DNA from 2 places in the Rhodoferax sp. GW821-FHT09E07 genome. Region 1 is predicted to be linked to the other one. Evidence: predicted binding sites of a transcription regulator. Region 1 holds the regulator's gene; the other holds the start of a gene.
The links. The regulator FNR, encoded in region 1, switches genes on or off when oxygen is low (the NO sensors DNR and NnrR bind a similar motif). The targets are predictions, from matches to a motif close to TTGATNNNNATCAA.
Positions count from the first base shown of each region.

Region 2: a site for FNR is predicted at 1,990-2,003, ahead of AC07OE_RS14390 (DUF2189 domain-containing protein). Genes of this name have one in related genera too.

Region 1 is NZ_JBWKOP010000002.1:510,589-514,796, forward strand. Features, by position in the region: gene AC07OE_RS05560 (sulfite exporter TauE/SafE family protein) at 1-176, opposite strand, end outside; gene hemN (oxygen-independent coproporphyrinogen III oxidase) at 186-1,586, opposite strand; gene fnr (fumarate/nitrate reduction transcriptional regulator Fnr) at 1,701-2,501, shown strand; gene AC07OE_RS05575 (hypothetical protein) at 2,505-2,738, opposite strand; gene AC07OE_RS05580 (FixH family protein) at 2,760-3,041, opposite strand; gene ccoG (cytochrome c oxidase accessory protein CcoG) at 3,052-4,208, opposite strand, start outside.
Region 2 is NZ_JBWKOP010000006.1:387,927-392,134, reverse strand. Features, by position in the region: gene AC07OE_RS14405 (sensor domain-containing diguanylate cyclase) at 1-271, shown strand, start outside; gene AC07OE_RS14400 (NnrU family protein) at 293-871, shown strand; gene AC07OE_RS14395 (DUF2788 domain-containing protein) at 886-1,095, opposite strand; gene AC07OE_RS14390 (DUF2189 domain-containing protein) at 1,095-1,940, opposite strand; gene AC07OE_RS14385 (glutaredoxin domain-containing protein) at 2,047-2,412, shown strand; gene AC07OE_RS14380 (Spy/CpxP family protein refolding chaperone) at 2,415-2,906, opposite strand; gene AC07OE_RS14375 (recombination-associated protein RdgC) at 3,052-3,993, shown strand; gene AC07OE_RS14370 (dienelactone hydrolase family protein) at 4,038-4,208, shown strand, end outside.

The sequences.
Region 1 (4,208 bases):
GCGCCCAGCGCAGAGTAGCCCAGCACACGACCGAATTGAAACCCGAGGAGCGCAGAGGCTTGGCGCGGACCGGCCGCCTGCCCGATGCCGGCACAGGCGGCACCACACATGGCCACACAGTGGGGGCCACCCACCAGGCCCATCATCAGGGCGGTGAGCGCCAGAGAAGCTTGCATCCGGCGATGCTAAATGATCTTGGAAAAGCGGGCGCGGGTACGGTCCGTCTGCAGGTACTTGTCAAACACCATGGCCACCGCACGCACAAAGAACCAGCCCTGTGCGGTGACCTGGATGCCGCTGTCATCCACCGTCACCAAGCCCTGCTCCACCAAGGTTTCCAGGGCTTTCATTTCGGCGGCAAAGTAGCTTTTGAACTCCACCAGAAAGGCCAGGTTGATGGACTCGAACTGCAGCTGGCCCTGGCACATCAGCGCCATGATGACGGCGCGGCGCACCAGGTCATCGCGGGTGACGGCCAGGCCGCGCACTACGGGGAAGCGGCCCTGGTCCAGGTAGTCGTAATACTCGTCCAGCGTCTTGGCGTTTTGGCTGTAGGTGGCGCCAATGCGGCCAATGGCGGACACGCCCAGCGCGATCAGGTCGCAATCGGGCTGGGTGCTGTAACCCTGGAAATTGCGGTGCAAGCGCCCCTGCCGCTTGGCCACGGCCAAAGCGTCTCCCGGCAAGGCAAAGTGGTCCATGCCCACGTACACGTACCCCGCGCCCATGAAGGCTTCGAGCGAGCGCGACAGCATGGATACCTTGGAGGCCGCACTGGGCAGGGCCACCGTGGCAATGCGCCGCTGCGGCTTGAAACGCTCGGGCAAATGGGCGTAGGCGTACAGCGCAATGCGGTCGGGCCGAAGCTGGTTTACCTGGGCCAGGGTGCGGTCAAAGGACTCAGGGCTTTGCTGGGGCAGTCCGTAGATCAAATCCACATTGATCGATTCAAAACCCCGGGCGCGCGCGGCTTCCACCAGCGCAAACACCTGGTCGGCAGGCTGCACGCGGTGCACTGCCTTCTGCACCGCAGGGTCAAAGTCCTGCACGCCAAAGCTCAGGCGGTTGAAACCCAGCTCGGCCAGGGTGTCCAACCGTTGTGGATCGATGGTGCGGGGATCCACCTCAATGGAGTATTCGCCACCAGGCACTAGGTTGAAGTTGCGCCGCAGCATGCCCATGAGCTCGCCCAGCTCGGCGTCGTTCAAGAACGTGGGGCTGCCGCCGCCCAGATGCAGCTGGCTGACGGTCTGCCCCCGGCCGATGACGGCGGTGTGCAGGTCCACCTCGCGGCTCAGGTAGCGCAGATACGGCGCGGCGCGATCGTGGTGTTTGGTGATTATTTTGTTGCAGGCGCAGTAGTAGCACAGCGACTCGCAGAACGGAATATGCACGTACAGGGACAGCGGCAGCGCCAGCGCGGCGGCCCCGCTACGGCGCTGTGACAGTGCTTGGGCATAGTCTTCGGCGGTAAAAGCCTCTACAAAGCGGTCTGCAGTGGGGTACGAGGTGTAACGCGGCCCTGAAACGTCAAATCGGGTCAACAATCCTTCGGGTACAGAGGTGGGTTCGGCGACTGCGTTCATGAATGCTCCATCTAACGCAGCAACTGTGACGCAAACGCCGGACCCTGCACTTGATCCAAATCAAGTCGCACGCGCTTGGCTAGGCGGATAATTGACTTGCATCAGGGGAACACCATGTTTGAAACAACTTTGCGGACCGGAAAACCAGGCGAGGCCCAAACGCCCATCGCCATCACGCCTGTGTCTACGGCGCCTCTAAGCCCGCAGACCATCAAAGTGGCGTGCTCCAATTGCAATTTGCGGGAACTGTGCATGCCCCTGGGCTTGAGCCCCAGCGAGCTGGACCGCATCGATGACGTAGTGGCCAGCCGGCGCAAGGTCAAGCGTGGCGACACCCTGTTTCGCAGTGGCGAGCGCTTTACCAGCCTGTACGCTATTCGCACTGGCTTTTTCAAAACCTGCGTGGCCTCGGAAGATGGCCGTGACCAGGTGACCGGCTTTCAAATGGCCGGCGAGGTCATTGGGCTGGATGGCATCGTGAGCGAGCGCCACAGCTGCGATGCGGTTGCACTGGAAGACGCAGAGGTCTGCGTCATGCCGTTTGAGCGCATTGAAGAACTCTCCCGCGAAGTGAATGCGCTGCAGCGCCATGTGCACAAGATCATGAGCCGCGAGATCGTGCGTGAGAACGGGGTCATGCTGCTGCTGGGCAGCATGCGGGCCGAGGAGCGCCTGGCGGCATTTTTGCTGAACCTGGTGCAGCGTCTGCATGCTCGGGGGTTCTCGCAATCCGAGCTGGTGTTGCGCATGACGCGCGAAGAAATTGGCAGCTATCTGGGCCTGAAGCTGGAGACTGTGAGCCGCACGTTCTCCAAGTTCGTGGACGACGGCATTGTGGAAGTGAAGCAGCGGCATGTGCGCATCATCAACACCGATGCGCTCAAGGACATTGTCAACCCCAAGGTCTGCAACTAAGCCTTATTCGTTGACTTCAGCCGCACTCAGGCTGAGCACGGCGGTGAGGCCGCTGGACAGCGATGTCACCGCCCAAAACGTGAAGAAAGCCAAGGTATAGACGCCCTTGCGAGGCAGCTCCAAGGGCAGTCCCAGCCACTGCAGATCCTGCGGATCCACGACGGCGAAAACAAAAATCTCCAGCACGCAGGCCATCAAAAAAGCCGGCCAGACGATGGCCATCCATTTGCCGCGCATAGGACTCCTTTCAGGCCCCGGTCAGGGCGCCTTGGGTGCCGCGATGGGATCTGCTACCCCGGTCGCTGCGTGGTTGCGGGCCTTCATGGCGGGCGCCAGGCTTTGCGGGGTATCCGCCAGGGTGCGGTTGATCTCCACACCGTTTTGGTAGTAGTTCTCGTCCACCAGTGGGTCCGAGCCCACTGCAGCCAGATAGAACGTAAAGAAGCTGGCGATGACCACGGTCAGCGGGCCTGAGACGACCAGCCACACATGGCCAAATTGCCACCAGGGACGGGAATCAACAGCTGCGGGATTGGACATGAAAATCTCCTTAACGGGGAACAATGAACACAGATTTTTCGGTAACACGGGCACCGTCCTGCTCGGCGGTTACCGTGAAATGGATGGGGTGCGAACCTGCTGCTGCACCTTCGTACGGCAACTGCACCCGCACGGCGACCCAGCGTGACTGCGTGGCGTCAATTTCGACGGCGGGCTCTGAAGCCACGGCCAGCCCTGGCAGTCCCTCCACCGCAATCTGAAAGCGCTGCGATGTCTCGGTCGCATTCATCACCTGCAGGCGGAACACGTTTTCAATACGACCGCCTGAGGCAATCCGCGCCAGCGCACCGCGATCCCGCTCCACGTCAACCTTGAAGCCGGGTCGCAAGTACAAACTGACCAGCATGGCCACGACCACCGCTCCCAGAATGCCGGTATATACCAGCACGCGGGGGCGCAGCACATGGCGCCAGGTCTGGGCGGGGGTCCAATGCTGGCTCACGGCATTTTGGGTGGAGTACTTCACCAGCCCGAGCGCATAGCCCATCTTGTCCATCACCGTGTCGCACACATCGGCACAAGCGCCACAGCCTATGCACTCGTACTGCAGCCCATTGCGGATGTCGATGCCCGTGGGGCACACCTGCACACACAAACTGCAGTCCACACAGGCACCCAGGTTCAGGGCGGCGGGATCGGCTTTTTTGGACCGCGCTCCCCGCGGCTCGCCACGCTCCTGGTCATAGGTCACCACTAGCGTGTCTTTGTCAAACATGGCGCTCTGGAAGCGCGCATAGGGACACATGTACTTGCACACCTGCTCGCGCAGAAAACCGGCGTTGCCATAGGTGGCAAAGCCGTAGAACAAAACCCAGAAAATTTCCCAGGGACCCAACGTCAACGCCAGCACTTCATGGGACAGTGCGTGGATGGGCGTGAAATAGCCCACAAAGGTGAAGCCGGTCCACAACGCCACGCCAATCCACAAGCACTGTTTGGCCGTTTTGCGCAGCAGCTTTTCGGGGGTCCACGGTCCGGCATCGCGGCGCATACGGGCCGAGCGGTCGCCCTCGGTGAGCTTCTCCAACCAAAGGAAGATCTCCGTGTAGACAGTTTGCGGGCAGGCATAACCACACCACAGGCGGCCCGCCACGGCGGTGAACAGGAACAGCCCCAGTGCAGAGATGACCAGCAAGCCGGTAAGGT
Region 2 (4,208 bases), on a different contig from region 1:
GCAAGACACATTAGCCCGTTACGGTGGCGAAGAGTTTGTGATTTTGCTGCCCGATACACCTTTGGACAAAGGCATTGATGCCATGACCCGTCTGCAGCGCGAGCTCACCAAACGGTTCTTCCTGGCGGGTACCGAGAAATTGTTGATTACCTTCAGCGCCGGCGTCGCACAACTGGCTGCAGGTGAAGAGCCTACCAATGCCATTCGCCGTGCCGACCAGGCCATGTACCTGGCCAAACGTGCGGGGAAAAACCGGGTGTTGGGCGCGTAATGGCATAACAGGAGAGTTGCCATGGGCTATTTGTTGCTGGGATTGGTGGTGTTTTTGGGAGTGCACTCGGTGCGCATGGTTTCGGACACGTGGCGCACACGGGCGATGGGCCGCTGGGGCGAGGGCGCTTACAAAGTTGTGTACTCCCTGTTGGCAGCCGTCGGTCTGGCACTCATTGTCTGGGGCTTTGGCGTGGCCCGCGAAACCCCGGTGGTGCTGTGGACCCCACCCAGTGGTATGCGCCATCTGGCGGCGTTGTTGACGCTCCTGGCCTTTGTGCTGTTGGCGGCAGCCTATGTTCCGGGCAATGCCATCAAGGCGCGCTGGCGCCATCCCATGGTGCTCGCTGTCAAAACCTGGGCACTGGCGCACTTGCTCGCCAATGGCAACCTGGCCCACGTGCTGCTGTTTGGTGCGTTTCTGCTGTGGGCAGTCGCCAACTTCATTGCCTGCCGAAAACGGGACCGCGCCTTGGGTGTTACCTACCCGGCGGGTACTGCCAAGGCTACCGGTTTGACTATGGTGGTAGGGGTGGCAGCCTGGGCTGTGTTTGCCTTTGTGCTGCATGGGCTGCTGATTGGCATTCGCCCCATTGGTTGACCCGCGTTGGGGCTCTACCGGGTCAGCACCCACTGGATGACGAATTTGGCGGCAAAGCCCACCATGCCAAACGCCAAGCCCAGAAACAGCACAAACGTTCCGAACTTGCCAGCCTTGGACTCCCATGCCAGCTGTCCGATGATGAACAGCATGTAGAGCATGAAGCCACCCACCCCAAAGGTGAGGCCAAAACTGGCAATTTGCTCTTCGCTAAAACCAAACATCAGCGTTGCCCGGGACGTACATAGGGCGCGGAGTAGGCCTCGCGGGCGGGTAATGCGGAAGCATCTACCAGCTCACGGTAGGCATGCCAGCTGGCGTGGCCGAGCATGGGGATCACCGGAATCAGGCCCAGCAGCAGCGACCCCAGGCCCAGCAGGGTGAACCCCATGATGAGTGCTGCCCACAGTGCCATGGGAATGGGGTTGGCCAGGATGGTTCGCCAGCTCGTCAGCACTGCCTGCAACAGCGTCACACGGCGGTCCAGCAACAAAGGCATGGAGACCACGCTGGAAGCAAACAACGGTGCCGCCAGTACGCCACCCAAAGCCAGCCAGAGTTCAAACAGCCAGCTGTCGGGTGCCAGCACCACGTAGCGGACAAATTCCAGGGGTGTATTCACAGGCACGGGCGCCAGCAGGGTAATCAGGGCCGCCGAGGTCAGCACCCAGCCGGTGGCCGCTGCGGCCAGCAGTGCGCCAAATTGCACCATGCACCAGTAGTCGTTGCCCCATTTGTTGAAATGGCTGTTCTGCCAGTTCAACCAAGTCTTGGCCACCACCCGCCAGTCCGCGGTTTCCTTGCGCTCCAGCGCACGGCTCAGGGCATAGAGGCTGGTCGCGAGTACCGGGGCAATCACCAGAAAACCTGAGAGTGCACCGGCCAGCAGCCAAAAACGATGGTGTGCCACTGCCACGATGGCCGCACCGAATGCCGCCAGCACGAACCCATGTGCAAAGCTCACCCAGCCGGCGCGCAACATGTCGTGCCAGGCCAGACCTAGCCACGCCAAAGGGCGCATCAAGCTGATGGTGTGGATGGGTGGGGGTGAGAAGGGACGTTTAGCCATGGTGGTAGACCAATCCTACCCAGTGTAGGCGCCGATCAGCCCCTAAATTTTGATGGGGATCAAGGGCCCACCGCATAATAAAAAATCAACCCTATCAGGATCGTTTATGCCCCGTCCCATTCTGGATGAATCTCACATTCACCCCGCCATACGTCAACGCATTGCCACCCATCAGCAAGACATTGTTCAGGAAGTGCAGGCTGCCGTGGCCGCCCATGCGGTGGTGGTGGTGGGCATGGGGCTCAACCCCATGCCGAAGAAAGCACGGGCAGCGCTAGACGCTGCGGGGGTGCCCTACACCTACCTGGAGTACGGCAGCTACTTCAACACCTGGCGTCGGCGCAACGCACTGAAAATGTGGACCGGCTGGCCCACATTTCCCATGGTGTTCGTCAAAGGCACACTGGTAGGCGGTGCCACCGACGTACAGGCCCTGATCGCCAGTGGCGAGCTCAAGGCGCTGTTGGCCTGAGCTTATTTGCGCTCGCCACCCCGGTGGCCGCCCATGCGGGCGTGTTCTTGGTCAAACACTTTTTGTTGTTCGGGGCTAAGCACCGCGTAGAAGGTTCTGATTGCTTCATCGCGCTTGTCCATCTGGGCTTGCATATCTGCCATGTGCTGGGTGCGCAGAGCGCGGATCTTGTCCAGGCGTTCCGGGGTGCTCAGCTTGTCCAGTTCTGCACGGTCGGGGCGCTGTTTGGCGTCGCGGGCTGGCGGCTTCATTGCGGTGGTGAAGGTGGTCCAGGCGCTCTCCTGGGCCGCAGTAATTTTCAGCTTGGTTTTCAGCTCGGCCACGTGTTTGGCATGCATCTCTTCCATCTTGGCGGGATCCATGCGTTGGTGGTGTTCCATGCGGGGCTTGCCGTCCGTGGCGGGGGCATTGGCGGCAGGCTGTTGCGCCATGGCCGAGAAGCCGGCACCGGCCAGAACGCTGGCAACTACGAGAGATTTGAAAACGGGTTTCATGGTGTGTCCTTTACTCATCTGCCTGCAGCGGGTATCGCATCAGGTTGAGACCAAGTGTGTGGGGGCTGTGTAACTCGCCCATTGCGCCGCCATGTGGGTTTGTAAAGTTGCGTGAAAATGCACGGTCTATAGAAATGGGTCAAAAGTGTTCAAAAACATGATGGTGTACCGCTTGGTGTCGGCATGGTCGACAACGCAGGCGCAGTTGGAAGAGGCGCTGGATGGCGCACGGTTTGTGGAATGTGGCGCCAGCCAGGAGAAGTCCGTGGGTTGGACCGAACCGCGTGGCCAGGCCAACGGCCCGCTGGTGGAGATTGTGGGTGGCCAGTGGCTGCTCAAGCTCATGATCGAGGTCAAGAGCGTGCCGGGCTCCGTGGTCAAGCGCAAGGTGCAAGAACAGCTGGCCCACATCGAGGCCACCACGGGCCGCAAGCCTGGCAAGAAAGAGGCGCGCGAGATCCGGGATGATGCCCGTCTGGCCCTCTTGCCCATGGCGTTCACCAAGCAGTCCAGCGTGCAGGTGTGGATAGACCCCAAGGCAGGACGCCTGGTGCTGGACGCCGGCAGCCAGGCCAAAGCCGACGAGGTGATGACGGCCTTGATCAAGGCCGTGGACGGCCTGGCCGTGCAACTCATCAACACCCAGTTGGCACCGGCCACCGCCATGGCGCATTGGCTGGGCACGCAGGAAGCGCCACCAGACTTCAGCGTGGACCGGGAGTGCGAGCTGAAAGCCGCTGACGAATCCAAGGCCGTGGTGCGCTACACGCGCCACGCGCTGGACACCGACGAAGTGGCCCAACACATTGCACTGGGCAAGATGCCCACGCGCCTGGCCATGACCTGGAATGACCGGGTGTCGTTCGTGCTGACCGAGGCGCTGCAGCTCAAAAAGATTGCCTTCCTGGACACCGTGTTTGAGGAAGCCGCCAAGGCTGCAGGCGATGGCAAGGACGACAACTTTGACGCTGACGTGGCCATTGCCACGGGGGAGCTGGTACAGCTGATTCCGGACTTGCTGGAGGCGTTGGGCGGCGAGGTTGCCTTGGGCGAAAACCCTGCTGCGGGCGCAGTCACAGCGGTGTAACGGCTTTCCCGCTAAGCTGACTTCTTTTTTTGGGAGGCTGGCCCATGCAACGCAAAACCGCGCAGGACTTTGACCAGGAACTGCTGATTCTGTTTGATGCCTATGTGCACGGCATCGTGGACCGGCGTGGATTTCTGGAGCGTGCCCAGAAGTTTGCGGTGGGTGGGGTGACGGCGGCGGGCTTGCTGGCTGCACTCAGCCCCAACTTCGCGGCC